Regions from separate parts of the Bradyrhizobium sp. SZCCHNRI1009 genome, predicted to be linked through region 1. Evidence: riboswitches for the same ligand, from Rfam matches in the RefSeq annotation. Region 1 holds a riboswitch; the other holds the start of a gene.
What was found. Region 1 has a riboswitch for S-adenosylmethionine ahead of QX010_RS22770 (O-succinylhomoserine sulfhydrylase). Riboswitches for the same ligand answer to the same signal wherever they lie in the genome.

Region 1 (7,384 bases):
GGTGGAAGGAAAAAGGCCTAATTTGGTCATCTGGCAGACCGGCACGGTCGACGCCATGCGGTCGATCGATCCTGATGAGTTCCGGCAGGCGGTCGACGACGGTGTGGCGACGCTGCAGAAAGCAGGAGCTGACGTCGTCTTGATGAATCTGCAATACAGTCCGCGGACGGAAACATTGATCTCCGTGCCGCCCTATGTCGACAACATGCGTGTGGTGGCGCAGCACCGCGACATTCCGCTGTTCGATCGGTTTGCCATCATGCGGCAGTGGAACGAGCAGGGCGATTTCGACCTGTTCAATCCGACGCACGGGGTCGAGCTGGCCAGGCAGGTTCATGACTGCATCGGCCGGGCGCTGTCGAAGTTCATCATCGACGCGGCGCATATCGGGCCGGCGCAGCAGAACTAGGATTATGTCGTTCATGACGTCGAATGAGTGTCACCGCGTATCCGGGACATGGGAGAAGCTTTCGGCCGTTGCGGTCATTGCCATCGCCCTCGCGCTGAGCCCGCAGACGGTACGGGCGCAGAGCGCAGCGCAAGCTGCACCCGCCGCGCTGTCCGATGTGGAGAGCTCCGGTCCGAAGACTCCGCTGATCAGCGAGCTGCGACCTAGCATCGGACACGTCACATTGGCGCAGGCGAACGATCAGGTGCGCGGGCCGATCGCCGCGGTGCGCCCGGCGGCCACGACCGCGCCGCCTGCGGCGACGACCGCGCCGGCCATGACCGATGCACAGCCGCCGGCTGCAGCCGGGCAGGGCGTCGCGGCCACGCCGCCGCAATCGCGCAGCATCACCGAGCGGGCGATCGACAAGGTCAAGCAGGTCGCCAAATCGGCCACCGACATCTTCAACCGCGTGCCGTGCCTGGCGCCGAAGGGCGTCGCGAAGAAGAATTTCATTTCGCTGCCGCACGTCGCCAACAAGCTCGCCTCCGGCCTGCCGATCGTGATCGTCGCCTTCGGCTCGTCGTCGACGCAGGGCTATGGCGCGAGCGCGCCGGACTACACCTATCCGAATCGGCTCGCCGCGCAGCTGCGCCGGCAATATCCGATGGTCGACATCAGCGTCATCAATGCCGGCGTCGGCGGCGAGGATGCGCCGGAGATGATGAAGCGGATCGAGACGTCGGTGATCGACCGTCACCCGGATCTCGTGATCTGGCAGGTCGGCACCAATGCCGTGCTGCGCGATCTCGATCCGGCCGAGACCGCCAGGCTGGTCGAGGACGGCGTCGCCAAGATCCAGGCCGCAGCCTCCGATGTCGTGCTGGTCGATCTGCAATATTCGCCGCGCGTGAACGAGCGGCAGGAGAGCGCGGGTCGCATGAACAAGCTGCTCGGCCGCATCGCCGAGCTGCATCACGCCGGCATCTTCCCGCGCTTCGAGGTGATGCGCGACTGGCACGAGCGGCAGGCGATCCCGATGAACGAGTTCGTGATCTCGGACGGCTTGCACATGAGCGATTGGGGTTATGCCTGCTTCGCGCAACTGCTCGGCGACGACATCATCCGCTCGGTTGGCCAGGTCAAGCTCGGCATCAACGCGCCGGCCGAGGTGCCGACCTATCGGCCGATGTGACGCCGCAGGCGTCATCCCGGGGCGCTCGCCGCGCGAGCGAACCCGGGATGGTGATGTGCGGATGAGGAATGACGAGTAGCGCGCAGGGATGAGATCGGTCTACTCGCGACGCTCACTTCGCCATTCGCTACGCCGCCCTGAGGGCGGCATCGAGATCCTCGATCAGATCATCGGCATGCTCGAGCCCGGCGGAGAAGCGGATGAAGCCCTCGCTAATGCCGAGCTCGGCGCGCGCGTCCGGCGTCAGCCGCTGATGCGTGGTCGTCGCGGGATGCGTGACCAGCGTCTTGGCGTCGCCGAGATTGTTGGAGATGCGTGCGAGCCTCAATCCGTTGAGCGTACGGAACGCCGCCGCCTTGCCGCCCTTCACCTCGAAGCCGACCAGGGTCGAGCCGGCGCGCATCTGCTTCTTGACCGTCGCCGCCTGCGGATGGTCCTCGCGTCCGGGATAGATCAGCCGCGAGATCTTCGGATGCGCGGCGAGAAAATCGGCGACCTTGCCGGCGGTCTCAGTCTGCGCGCGCACGCGCACCGCGAGCGTCTCCAGGCCCTTGAGCAGGACCCAGGCGTTGAACGGCGAGATCGACGGGCCGGTCTGGCGCATGAAGTTGTGGATGTGCTCGGCGATGAAGGCTTCCGACGACAGGATCACGCCGCCGAGGCAGCGGCCCTGGCCGTCGATGTGCTTGGTCGCGGAGTAGACGACGACGTCCGCGCCGAGCGCGAGCGGGCTCTGCCAGATCGGCGTGGCGAACACGTTGTCGACGATCAGCCGCGCGCCATGGGCGTGCGCGATCTCGGCGATCGCGGGAATGTCCATCACGTCGAGCGTCGGATTGGTCGGGCTCTCGAGGAAGAAGCTCTTGGTATTCGGCCTGACCGCCTTCTGCCACTGGTCGAGATCGAGCCCATCGACCAGCGTCGACTCGATACCGTAGCGCGGCAGCAGATCCTCGACCACGTAGCGGCACGAGCCGAACAGCGCCTTGGCCGCGACGACGTGATCGCCGGCCCGCAGGGGGGCCAGGATCGCCGTGGTGACCGCAGCCATGCCGGTTGCGGCCGAGCGGCAGGCCTCGGCGCCCTCGAGCTCGATCATGCGGCGCTCGAACATCGCCGTGGTCGGATTGGAGAAGCGCGAATAGATGAAGCCGGGATCCTCGCCCTTGAAGCGCGCCTCGCACTCCTCGGCCGTGGCGTAGACGAAACCTTGCGTCAGATAGAGCGCTTCGGCGGTCTCGCCGAATTCGGAGCGCAAGGTGCCGGAATGCACCAGCCGGGTTTCGGGACGATACTGGGCGAACGACACCGGCGCCTTCGCGGGGGACTTCGACATGTGACCTCCATCGTGACCACCGCGCTCGGCGCGATGGGCACAAAAAAACCGGCCTGGGAAAACTCCTCAAGGCCGGGATCACATTCGTCCCCGGCCTGTTTAGCGACTTATTTAACGTGGCTGCAAGCCGGCCGGCTCAAATCACCACGGGATAAGTGGTGCTCATAGTCGCAACCGGCCTTTCCGTCAAGCCGGCCATCGGATAACCGGTCAAAAGACCCTATATTGGCTCCACAAGCCGCCGTTCCGGCGCCTGCAAAGGATCAGGCCTTGCCGTTTTCGCTTCCCGCCGACGCCCACGGCATCCTCCCCGATCGCATGATCGTAGCGATGGCGGAGGCCGGCTTGATCATTCCCGAATATGATTTCGTCGAGAGCCAGATCCAGCCGGCGAGCTTGGACCTGCGGCTCGGCGACGTCGCCTACAGGGTGCGCGCGAGCTTTCTGCCGGGGCCGGGATCGACCGTCGCCGAGCGCATCGACGAATTGAAGCTGCACGAGTTCGCGCTCGCCGACGGCGCGGTTCTGGAGACCAACTGCGTCTACATCGTGCCGCTGCTGGAGAGCCTGGCGCTGCCGAAGGACATCGTCGCGGCCGCCAATCCGAAGAGCTCGACCGGCCGGCTCGACGTTTTCACCCGCGTGATCGCCGACGGCACGCGACGCTTCGACATGATCGGCGCCGGCTATCACGGTCCGCTCTATGCCGAGATCAGCCCGAAGACGTTTCCGGTCCTTTTGCGCGAAGGCTCGCGCCTGTCCCAGGTTCGCTTCCGCTATCGCGACGCGGTCCTGTCGGAGGACGAATTGATCGCGCTGCACCAGGCCGAGCGGCTGGTGGATCGCGATGATGCGGATCTCGCCGGCGGTGTCGCTCTGTCCGTCGACCTCTCAGGCAGCAATGCGAACGGCTATGTCGGCTACCGCGCCAAGCGCCATACCGGCGTCGTCGACGTCGACCGCCGCGCCGGCTATCCGGTCGAGGAGTTCTGGGAGCCGATCAAGGCACGGCCCGACGGCAGCCTCATCCTCGATCCCGGCGAGTTCTACATCCTGGCCTCGAAGGAAGCCGTGCAGGTGCCGCCGGACTACGCCGCGGAGATGGTGCCGTTCGATCCGCTGGTCGGCGAATTCCGCGTCCACTATGCCGGCTTCTTCGATCCCGGTTTCGGCTATGCCGGCGCCGGCGGGCAGGGCTCGCGCGCGGTGCTCGAGGTGCGCTCGCGCGAGGTGCCGTTCATCCTCGAGCACGGCCAGATCGTCGGCCGCCTGGTCTACGAGAAGATGCTGGCGCGTCCCAACGCGATGTATGGCAGCCGCATCGGCTCCAACTACCAGGCCCAGGGCCTGAAGCTTTCCAAGCACTTCCGCTTCTAGCCGGCTGCGTCTGCCGCGCACCCCCAATGCGCCTGCCGCACAGGGCGCGCGCCAGCGCCGTGCTAGGAAAGCGAAAGCAATCGAACGATAAGATGGCCGCGACCTGCGCGGCCGAGCGGGGAGCTGAGATGTCCGAGATCGGCCTGGCCGACAATCCGGTCGGCGAGGGGCGTGCATTGCCGCCCCCCGAGAAGCCGATGCGGAATAAGCTCGTCGACGGACCCATCCTGCGCACCCTGCTGTCGCTGGCCTGGCCGAACATCATCGCCAACACGGCCGGCACCTGCGTCGTCATTGCCGAGACCTCCTATATCGGCCGGCTCGGCATCGAGGCGCTGGCGGCGATGGCGCTGGTGTTTCCGCTGGTGATCCTGACCATGACGATGTCCGGCGGCGCGATGGGCGGCGGTGTGGCCTCGGCGATCGCACGCGCGCTCGGCGCCGGCGACACCGATCGCGCCTCGACGCTCGCCTCGCATGCGCTGCTGATCGCGCTGCTGTTCGGCGCGACCTTCATGATCGGCATGCTGGTGTTCGGCCCGGCCTTGCTGGAGTTGCTCGGCGGCCGCGGCGCGGTGCTGAGCCATGCCACGGCCTATCTGCAGATCTTCTTCGGCGGCGCGATCCTGCCCTGGCTGATGAACTCGATGGCCGGCATCCTGCGCGGCACCGGCAACATGAAGCTGCCGTCGTTCATGATCCTGAGCTCGGCGATGCTGCAGATCGTGCTGGGCGGCACGCTCAGCCTGGTCCTCGGGCTCGGTATGCGCGGCGTCGCCGCCGGCGCGCTGCTGGCGTTCTGCGTCAGCATCTCGGTGATGGGCTGGTACCTAATTTCGGGGCGCGCGCGCGTCCGGCCGAAGCTGCGCGGCCTCAGGATCAGCGGCGCGATGTTCGCCGACATTCTCAAGGTCGGCGCCGTCGCCTGCTTCTCGCCGCTGCAATCCGTGCTGTCGATCGCGATCTTCACGCATATGCTGGCGTCGTTCGGCACCGCGGTGCTCGCCGGCTACGGCATCGGCGCGCGGCTCGAATTTATGATGACCACGGTCGCCTTCTCCGTCGGCATGGCCTCGGTGCCGATGGTCGGCATGGCGATCGGCGCGCAGCGAATCGCGCGCGCCCGCCGCATCGCCTGGACGGCGGGGCTGGTGTCGTTCGCGTCGGTTGGCGCGCTGTCGACGCTGATCGCGATCGTCCCACAATTGTGGGTCGACATCTTCACCCAGGACGAGAGCGCGCGCGGCGCCGGCCGGCACTATCTGCAGGTCGCCGCGCCGATGTATGCCTTCATCGGCCTGGCGATCTCGATGTACTTCTCTTCGCAGGGCGCAGCCAGGGTGATCGGTCCGGTGCTGGCGCAAACGGTGCGGCTCGTGTTCATCGCCGCAGGTGGCTCTTATCTGTTGAGCCATGCCGCGACCGAGGGCGACTTCTTCATGCTGGCGGCGTCCTCGATGGTGCTGCTCGGCGTGCTGACGCTCGCGAGCGTCATGCTCACGCGGTGGGGGCCGAAGCCGGCCGCGGCGCTGGAGCTGCGCCCGGCCGTGCTGGCGGCCGGACGCGGTCCTGACGCGCACGCGCCGCCCCCGGCGCGTGTCGGCTGAGCCGCTATCCGCGCAGCCTGCCCAACGTGTCCTGCATCGCGCGCGCGCCGAGCTCCATCTGCTGCTCGATATAGGGCGCGATCTCGTGCGGCAGCACGTCGGTGGTCCAGATCACCCGGCAGCGCTCCTCGCCTTCCGCGATGATCTGAAACGACGCACTGTGCTGGCTGATGCGTTCGTTCCTGATGGCGTAGACGAGGCGCCGGCGCCGATCGTTGCAGTCGACCAGCTGCTCGCGCACCACGCTGCCGTTGGCGAAGCTGACAATGCGGACGTCTCCGTCGAGCCTGGTGCCGGTCACGAAGCCGCGCGCCACCCTGGTATGAACGGCGCCGAAATCGCGCACTGCGTCCCACACTGCACCGGCCGGGGCCGCGATCGGAATGTCCTTCTGGATGGATGCCATGACGCTGACCTCACGGACATACGGCTTCGACGTTGTTGCCGTCGGGATCGATCAGGAAGGCGGCGTAATAGGTCGGGCTGTAGTCCGTGCGCGGCCCGGCGCCGCCATTGTCGCCGCCTCCTGCCTTCAAACCCTCGCTGTGGAATCTGGCGACCGCCGCGTGGTCCTGGGCGCGGAACGCGATATGCGCGGTGCCTTTGCTGGCGCCCTTGTCGAGATACAGCCACAGCGCCGGCTGCCCCTTCGGGCCGATGCCCGCCGACGCCTCGTCCTTGGAGCAGAGGATGTGGCCGAGCGGCGCCAGCGCGGCGGTGTAGAAGCGGACGCTGGCGTCGAGATTGCCGACCCTGAGGCCGATATGATCGTACATCGATGATCTCCATGCTTCGCATGCGGCTGCCGCACGCGCCGGGATCATCCAATCAATGGCGGCTCAGACGGTCTTGGAGAATCTTGCGCTCGCCGCGCGAGGCCTTGCGAAACTTCGCCGGCGACACGCCGGCAGCGCGCGAGAAGGTGCGGGTGAAATTCGACAGATCGGCAAAGCCCGAATCGTAGGCGATGGCGGTGACCGGCGTATCCTCCTCGCTGAGGCGCCGCGCGGCGTGCCGCAGGCGGGAGCGGATCAGATATTGATGCGGCGTCACGCCGATCGTAGCGGCGAACATCCGGAGGAAATGAAACGGGCTGACGCCGGCCTCGCCTGCCGCAGCCGCCAGGTCGATGTCATCATGCGCATTGTCGTCGATCCACAACGCGCTCTCGACCGCGCGCCGTCGGTCGCGAGGGCCTGGTGTCGCGGCGCGCGCCTGCTGGCCCGTGGCGGTCGCGACGAAGCGGCTGGCGATGATATGGCCAATCTCGTCGAGGCCCAGGGTCTGCTCGCGCGCGGCGACGGCCTCCGCGAGCTCAGCGAGGACCATGAGCTCCGGCAGCGGCGGCATCGCGCCGGCCCGCCAGGCCTGCCTGTCGCCGCCGATCTCGTCGATCAGCGCATCGTCGAAGAAGAACGACAGGCATTCGTCGCCGCAGACGTGGTCGTGCGTACACATGAACTCATCGCCGGGATGCCCGA
Region 2 (7,384 bases), on a different contig from region 1:
CGCCATGCACCATGTCCAGTCTGTCTGAACCGGACAGCCGTGGGCTTGTCCCGGCCATCCACGTCGCTCCGCAAATACGATTTACATTGTGATCGTATCGAAGAGATCGTCCCAATCTGGATTAGTTGCAATGATCAGCCCGACCTTCCAGGCACGTGACCAATGCTTGATGTTGTGCTCGCGCTGGATCGCGCTCTGAATGTGTCGTCGAAGACTTCGAAGTAAACGAGCCGCTTCAAACCATATCGCTTAGTGAAGCCGTCGACGAGGCCAGATCGGTGCTGATACACCCGGCGCACGAGATCACTGGTCACACCGACGTACAGCGTGCCATTCGGACGATTGGTCATGAAATACACGTAGCCGCTCGCCATGTCGTCATACTGCAAGACGTGGATGGCCGGGACAAGCCCGGCCATGACGTGGGGAGAGAGCGAGGACCAAACTTCGGCAGCTCCCCGGGGCTGCGCTCGGTTCCCTACCGCCGCTCACCCCTGCTCAGCAGAAACACCCCCTGCTCGCCGAACATGTTCCAGAACCACCAGGGCATGGCGACGCGCAGGGGACGGCCGTAACTATCGAGGGCGACGGCGCGCTCCATCTTGACGCCGATCTCGTCGCAGAGCTGCACGAAGTCCTTGATGGTGCAGAAATGAATGTTCGGCGTGTCGTACCAGGTGAAGGGCAGATTGTCGGTGCGCGGCATGTGGCCACCGACCAGCAACTGCAGCCGCAGCCGCCAGAAGCCGAAATTCGGAAAGGTGACGATGGCGCGGCGGCCGATGCGCAGCAGGTTCTCCAGCACGACCTTGGGCTGCCGCGTCGCCTGCAGGGTCTGCGACAGAATCACGTAGTCGAACGCGTCGTCCGGATAATCGACGAGATCCGTATCGGCGTCGCCCTGCACCACCGCGAGCCCCTTGGCGACGCAATGGTTGACGCCCTCGCGGGACAGCTCGATGCCGCGGCCGTCGATGCCGCGGCTTTCCAGCAGTTGCAGCAGATCGCCATCGCCGCAGCCGATGTCGAGCACCTTGGAGCCGCGCTCGACCATGCCGGCGACCAGCAGATGATCAGGCCGATAGGCCAGCACCTCGCCGCCAGTGAAGCCGTTCAGCGGCAGCACACCCTGCATGCTCATAGCTCAGTCTCCCTTCGCATGGGCAAGCCCGCGCGCCTTGCCGGCGGAATCGAGAAACGCGCTGGCGATCTCGAAGAACTCGGGGACATCGAGCAGGAACGCGTCGTGGCCCCGGTCGGTCTCGATCTCGGCGAACGACACCCGCGCGCTGGAGGCGTTGAGCGCATGCACCAGCGCGCGCGACTCCGCAGTCGGAAACAGCCAGTCGCTGGTGAACGACACCACGCAAAAACGGGTCTTGATGCCGCGAAACGCCGCCGCCAGCACGCCGTCATGGTCGCCGGCGATGTCGAAATAATCCATCGCCCGCGTCAGATAGAGATAGGAGTTGGCGTCGAAGCGCTCGACGAAGGACGATCCCTGGTAGCGCAGGTAGCTCTCGACCTGGAAATCGGCGTCGAAGGAGAACGTCGGCAGCTCGCGGTCCTGCATGCGGCGGCCGAACTTGCGATGCAAGGCGGCGTCGGAGAGGTAGGTGATGTGCGCAGCCATGCGCGCCACAGCCAGGCCGCGATGCGGATGCGTGCCCTTGTCGGCGTAACGGCCGTGATCCCAGTCGGGATCGGCCATCACGGCCTGGCGGCCAAGCTCGTGGAAGGCGATGTTCTGCGCCGAGTGGCGCGTCGCGCAGGCGATCGCGAGATTGGCGAACACGCGCTGCGGATAGGCCACCGTCCATTGCAGCGCCTGCATGCCGCCCATCGAGCCGCCCACCACGGCGAACAGCGTGTCGATGCCGAGATGGTCGATCAGCATCGCCTGCGCCCGCACCATGTCGGGGATGGTGATGATCGGGAAATCGAGCCCCCACACCTTGCCGGTGGCGGGGTTCAGCGAGGCCGGCCCGGTCGAGCCCATGCAGCCGCCGATCACGTTGGAGCAGATGATGAAATAGCGGCCGGGATCGAGCGGGCGGCCGGGGCCGACCAGCGTCTCCCACCAGCCGGGCTTGCCGGTGACGGGATGGCGGTTGGCGACGTGCTGGTCGCCGGTCAGCGCGTGGCAGACCAGCACCGCGTTCGACCGGTCGGCATTGAGCTCGCCGTAGGTCTGGTAGGCGATCTGGAACGGCGACAGGTCGACGCCGCAATCGAGCCTGAGCGGCTTGTCGGCGCCGAACTGCGCCACCGGCGAGCTCGGATGATCGACCTCGTGCGAGCGCTCGTCGGGCGCGACCGTGCGCAACGCGGATGTAGGCGTCGCAGATTTGGACGTCGCAGATTTGGACTTCGGCGTCAGACCTGTCATGTCTCTCACCCCAGCCATCCGGCCAGGGCTCCCGAACCACGTGACACATCAGGCCATGAAAAACCCGGCCTGAACTGGGGTTCGGCCGGGATCGATAACGTCCCCGGCCTGTTTAGCGAGTTTTTTAACGTGGCTGCAAGCCGGCCGGCTCAAATGACCACGGAACGGGCAGAAACTAGTCCCGCGGGCGCTATTCGTCAAGGCAAGCTGGGGTTGACCGTTGGTCGGGCGCTCTGCCGCAGGTCAGCCAAGCCTGGATGGCGCAAGGTAAACTTGCTGTTGCGCAGGTCCGCGGCATCGGAGAGAACGGCATCCGTTCCTTTGGCCGCAGGTTTTCCCGTGGCCTCGCGAAGAGTGACACGGACCATGTCGAACCCGCCGCCCGCCCCGCCCTCGCTCGCCGATCTGCGCAAGGAGATCGATGCCATCGATGAGCAGGTCCATCAGTTGCTGATGAACAGGGCCGACATCATCGACCGGCTGATCAAGGTCAAGAAGACCCAGGAGGTTGGCTCGGCGTTCAGGCCCGCGCGCGAGGCCGACATGATGCGCCGCCTGGTGCAGCGCCATCGCGGCATCCTGCCGCTCGACACCGTCGAGGGGATCTGGCGCGTGATCGTCTCGACCTTCACCTATGTGCAGGCGCCGTTCTCGGTTCATGCCGACGTGTCGGTCGGCGAATCCGCGATGCGCGATTCCGCCAGGTTCCATTTCGGATTCGTGGTGCCCTACGTGCCGCATTTCAGCGCGCAAGCCGCGGTCGAGGCTGTGGCGCGCTCGAAGGGCGATCTCGCGCTGGTGTCGACGACCTCCGGCCATACGCCGTGGTGGATCACGCTCGAGCCCGTGGGCGCGCCAAAGATCATCGCGCGGATGCCGTTCATCGAGCGCGCCGACCATCCCGCCGCGCTGCCGGTGTTCGCGGTGTCGCGCGTCGCCGACGATGCGCTGGTGCTCGAGGTCGAGACCTGGAGCATCCGCGTCTCCGGCTGGAATGCGCAGGTGTCGCGGGCGCTGTCGCCGCTCGCCGACGTCATCGCGGTGCCCGATACCGCCTTCGACGGCGCCGCACTGCTGGTATCGATCGAGTCGCCGTCGAACCTCGACAAGATCAGGGCTGCCCTGATCGCGGCGGGCGCCTCGGTACGCTCCGCCGCCCTCGTCGGCGGCCATGCGAAACGCTATACGGTTCCGAGCTGAGACGCCTCGCGCCAGTGATGATTTTCCGGAGTTGACGATGAACCGCCCCGTGCCGAACCCCGGCATCCTCGATATCGCGCCCTATACACCGGGCAAGAGTCCCCAGCCGGAGCCGGGCCGCAAGGTTTTCAAACTGTCGGCCAATGAGACCCCGTTCGGCCCCTCGCCGAGGGCGATCGAGGCATTCAAGAGTGCGGCCACTCACCTGGAAGATTATCCGGAAGGGACTTCACGGGTGCTGCGCCAGGCGATCGGCCGCGCCTACGGCCTCGATCCCGACCGCATCGTCTGCGGCGCCGGCTCCGACGAGATCCTCAATCTGCTGGCACACACCTTTCTCGGCCAAGGCGACGAGGCGATCTCCACCGCCCACGGCTTCCTGGTCTATCCGATCGCGACCATGGCCTGCGGCGCCAGGAACGTGGTTGCCGCGGAGACGGAATATCGCACCGACGTCGACGCCATCCTTGCCGCGGTGACGCCGCGCACCAAGCTGGTCTGGCTCGCCAACCCGAACAACCCGACCGGCACCTACATCCCGTTCGACGAGGTCAAGCGGCTGCGCGCCGGCCTGCCGTCGCAGGTCGTGCTGGTGCTCGACGCCGCCTATGCCGATTACGTTTCGCGCAACGACTACGAGTTCGGGCTCGAGCTGGTCGCCACGACCGAGAACACCGTCGTCACCCACACCTTTTCCAAGATCCACGGGCTCGCGGCGCTCCGCGTTGGCTGGATGTTCGGCCCGGCGCATATCGTCGATGCGATCAACCGCATCCGCGGGCCGTTCAACGTTTCCTCACCGGCGATGCTCGCGGCGGTCGCCGCGATCGAGGACACCGCGCATCAGCAGATGTCGAAGACGCACACGGAAACGTGGCGCAACTGGCTGACCGAGGAGATCGGCAAGCTTGGGCTGAAGGTGACGCCGAGTGTCACCAATTTCATCCTGATCCACTTCCCGACCGACAAGGGCAAGACCGCGGTCGAGGCCGACGAATTCCTGACCCGGCGCGGCCTCGTGCTGCGCGCGCTCGCCAACTACAAGCTGCCGAACGCGTTGCGCATGACGATCGGCACCGAGGAGGCCAATCGTCTGGTCGTGGAGGCTCTCAGCGAATTCATGAGGGCGACATGAGCGTCGCGGGGCGATTCGAACGCGTCGCGCTGATCGGCTTCGGCCTGATCGGCGGCTCGATCGCGCGCGCGGCGCGGCTGCAGGGCGTGGCCGGCGAGATCGTCACCACGGCGCGCTCGGAGAAGACGCGCGCGCGTGTCGCCGAGCTCGGCGTCGTCGACCGCGTCGTCGCGAGCAATGAAGAGGCGGTCAAGGACGCCGATCTCGTCATCCTCTGCATTCCCGTCGGCGCCTGCGGTCCGGTTGCGGCCGAGATCGCGCCGCATCTGAAGCCGGGCGCCGTCGTCTCCGACGTTGGCTCGGTGAAAGGCGCGATCGTGCGCGACATGGCGCCGCATCTTCCGGCGAACGTCCACTTCGTGCCGGCCCATCCCGTGGCCGGCACCGAGAATTCCGGGCCCGATTCCGGCTTCGCCGAGCTGTTCATCAACCGCTGGTGCATCCTGACGCCGCCCGACGGCGTCGATGCCGGCGCGATCGATCGTCTGCGTGCATTCTGGACGGCGCTCGGCGCCAAGGTCGAGATCATGACGCCGGACCATCACGACCGCGTGCTCGCGATCACCAGCCACCTACCGCATCTGATCGCCTACACCATCGTCGGCACCGCCGACGAGCTGGCGCAGGTGACCGAGTCCGAGGTGATCAAATTCTCCGCCGGCGGCTTCCGCGACTTCACCCGCATCGCCGCCTCCGATCCGACGATGTGGCGCGACATCTTCCTGAGCAACAAGGATGCCGTGCTCGACATGCTCGGCACCTTCACCGAGGACCTGTCGAAGCTGACGCGGGCGATCCGGCGCGGCGACGGCGAGGCGCTGTTCGATCACTTCACCCGCACGCGCGCGATCCGCCGCGGCATCGTCGATATCGGCCAGGATTCGGCGGCGCCGGATTTCGGCCGGCCGCTGCCGCAGTTGAAGAAGAGCTGAGGTCAGAACAGCGGCGGGACACGGGCGACCTTGAACGGACCGAGCACGACGACGCCGTCGGAGAACCGCAGCGGGAAGGTCCGCGCCTTGCGGCCTTCGAGGGTGGCCTCCTTGCCGAGCGCATTGATGCCAAGTGCGACGCCGACATTGGCGTTCTGCTTGACGACCTTGCCGAGGCCGGGAATGGCGCGGTCGAGCGCACCGAGCAGGTTGTTGACGTCCTGCGACTTCACACCGGGCGCCACGCGGTCGAGCGTTCCCTGCGGCACGCCGTTCTCGAGCATCTTGTCGAGGCCGAGCGCCGGGATGACCTTTTCGATCCCGGCGACCGTCATCTGCACCTCGCCATCGATGTTGCCGTTGGCGGTCAGGCTGAGCGTGCCCGAGGCAACGGCGAGCAACTCGCCCTGCTGGATGCGCGATTGGACGATCTCGACATGACCGCCGGCGGCCTGGATCTCGCGAAACCGCTCCGGCCAGGGTTTGGGCCGGAAGTCCTTCAGACCGGTGACGCGGGCCTGGATGTCGGCATTGAACGGTTCGGCCAGCAGCGGATGACCGCCCTGGATGCTGCCGTTTTCGATCTGCAGCGCAGTCTCCAGCACCGGATGATCCGACGGCGTGCCCTCGGCGAGACGGCCGTGCAATTCGGCATGATCGGCGCGCGCTGCGGGCACGGCGGTGTTGCCCTCGATGCGGTCGATGGTCGGTTGTTCGAACACGAGGTCGGCGCGCTGCGGCGGCCCCGGGAGGCCGCGGACGCTGGCCTCGCCGACGCGCCAGTTCACGGAGAACGACGCCGGTCCACGACCATCGGCAATCGTCGCGGGTCCCTTGAACTCCGCGATGATCCGCTTCGGGTCCCAAACCTGGGCGACGACGAGGATCTCGTCGAGCTTCGCATTCATCAAGGGCGTACCGGCCGCCTGCGAAAACAGCGCCACGCTTGGATCCGTGCAGCGGACCTCGAGCCGGAACGGGAAGCCCGCGACCGAGCGCTTCGCGCAGTCATAGACGCGTCCCGATTTTGCTTCGCGCGCACGCCAGGCGTCGGCCTGGACATCCACTTGCGAAGCGGCGAAGAACCAGAATGCGCTCCACGCAACAGCGGCGATCAGGAGCAGGACGGGAGCGATGAAAAGCCCCCAGCGAGAGCGCCTGCGCGGCGGTTGCGGCGAACGAGACATGCAGGACACCCTTTGGGCAGCAATTTTGGCAATTCGGCGATCACGGATTGTGTATCTAAATTAACAATTCGCGAGCACCGTACTTAGGCTTCCGCATTGATGTCCGCAATGACCCTCTCCGAACCCGACCTTCCCGATGGCGACCTCTGGGTGTTCGGCTATGGCTCGCTGATGTGGCGGCCCGGATTCGCCTTTCTCGAGCAGGTGCCGGCGCGGCTGATCGGCGAGCATCGCGCGCTCTGTGTGTATTCGTTCGTCCACCGCGGAACGCCGGAGAAGCCGGGCCTCGTCCTCGGTCTCGATCGCGGCGGCGCGTGTCGCGGCATTGCGTTTCGGGTCGCAGCAGACAAGCGCGACGAGACCATCGCCTACTTGCGGGCGCGTGAGCAGGTGACCTCGGTCTATCGCGAAGTGACGCGCTCGGTTTGGCTTGAAAACGAAGCGCGCGAGCGGGTGAGCGCATTGGTCTACGTGGTCGATCGCGGCCATGTGCAATATGCAGGCCGGCTGTCGCCGCAGGAGCAGTTGCGCCATGTGCGCC

Region 2: linked by a shared signal. The riboswitch ahead of QX010_RS32855 (homoserine O-acetyltransferase) and the one ahead of QX010_RS22770 (O-succinylhomoserine sulfhydrylase) in region 1 are both predicted to bind S-adenosylmethionine.

Annotation. Positions count from the first base shown of each region.
Region 1 covers NZ_JAUEUL010000014.1:75,972-83,355, reverse strand. The annotation lists gene QX010_RS22780 (SGNH/GDSL hydrolase family protein) at 1-409, shown strand, start outside; gene QX010_RS22775 (GDSL-type esterase/lipase family protein) at 423-1,583, shown strand; gene QX010_RS22770 (O-succinylhomoserine sulfhydrylase) at 1,711-2,919, opposite strand; SAM riboswitch at 2,998-3,077, opposite strand; gene QX010_RS22765 (2'-deoxycytidine 5'-triphosphate deaminase) at 3,190-4,296, shown strand; gene QX010_RS22760 (MATE family efflux transporter) at 4,425-5,903, shown strand; gene QX010_RS22755 (SRPBCC family protein) at 5,908-6,309, opposite strand; gene QX010_RS22750 (VOC family protein) at 6,320-6,679, opposite strand; gene QX010_RS22745 (AraC family transcriptional regulator) at 6,732-7,384, opposite strand, start outside.
Region 2 covers NZ_JAUEUL010000045.1:12-7,395, forward strand. The annotation lists partial or broken gene QX010_RS32845 (GIY-YIG nuclease family protein) at 82-419, opposite strand; gene metW (methionine biosynthesis protein MetW) at 479-1,141, opposite strand; gene QX010_RS32855 (homoserine O-acetyltransferase) at 1,145-2,398, opposite strand; SAM riboswitch at 2,481-2,560, opposite strand; gene QX010_RS32860 (chorismate mutase) at 2,756-3,589, shown strand; gene hisC (histidinol-phosphate transaminase) at 3,627-4,724, shown strand; gene QX010_RS32870 (prephenate/arogenate dehydrogenase family protein) at 4,721-5,656, shown strand; gene QX010_RS32875 (DUF2125 domain-containing protein) at 5,659-6,843, opposite strand; gene QX010_RS32880 (gamma-glutamylcyclotransferase) at 6,943-7,384, shown strand, end outside.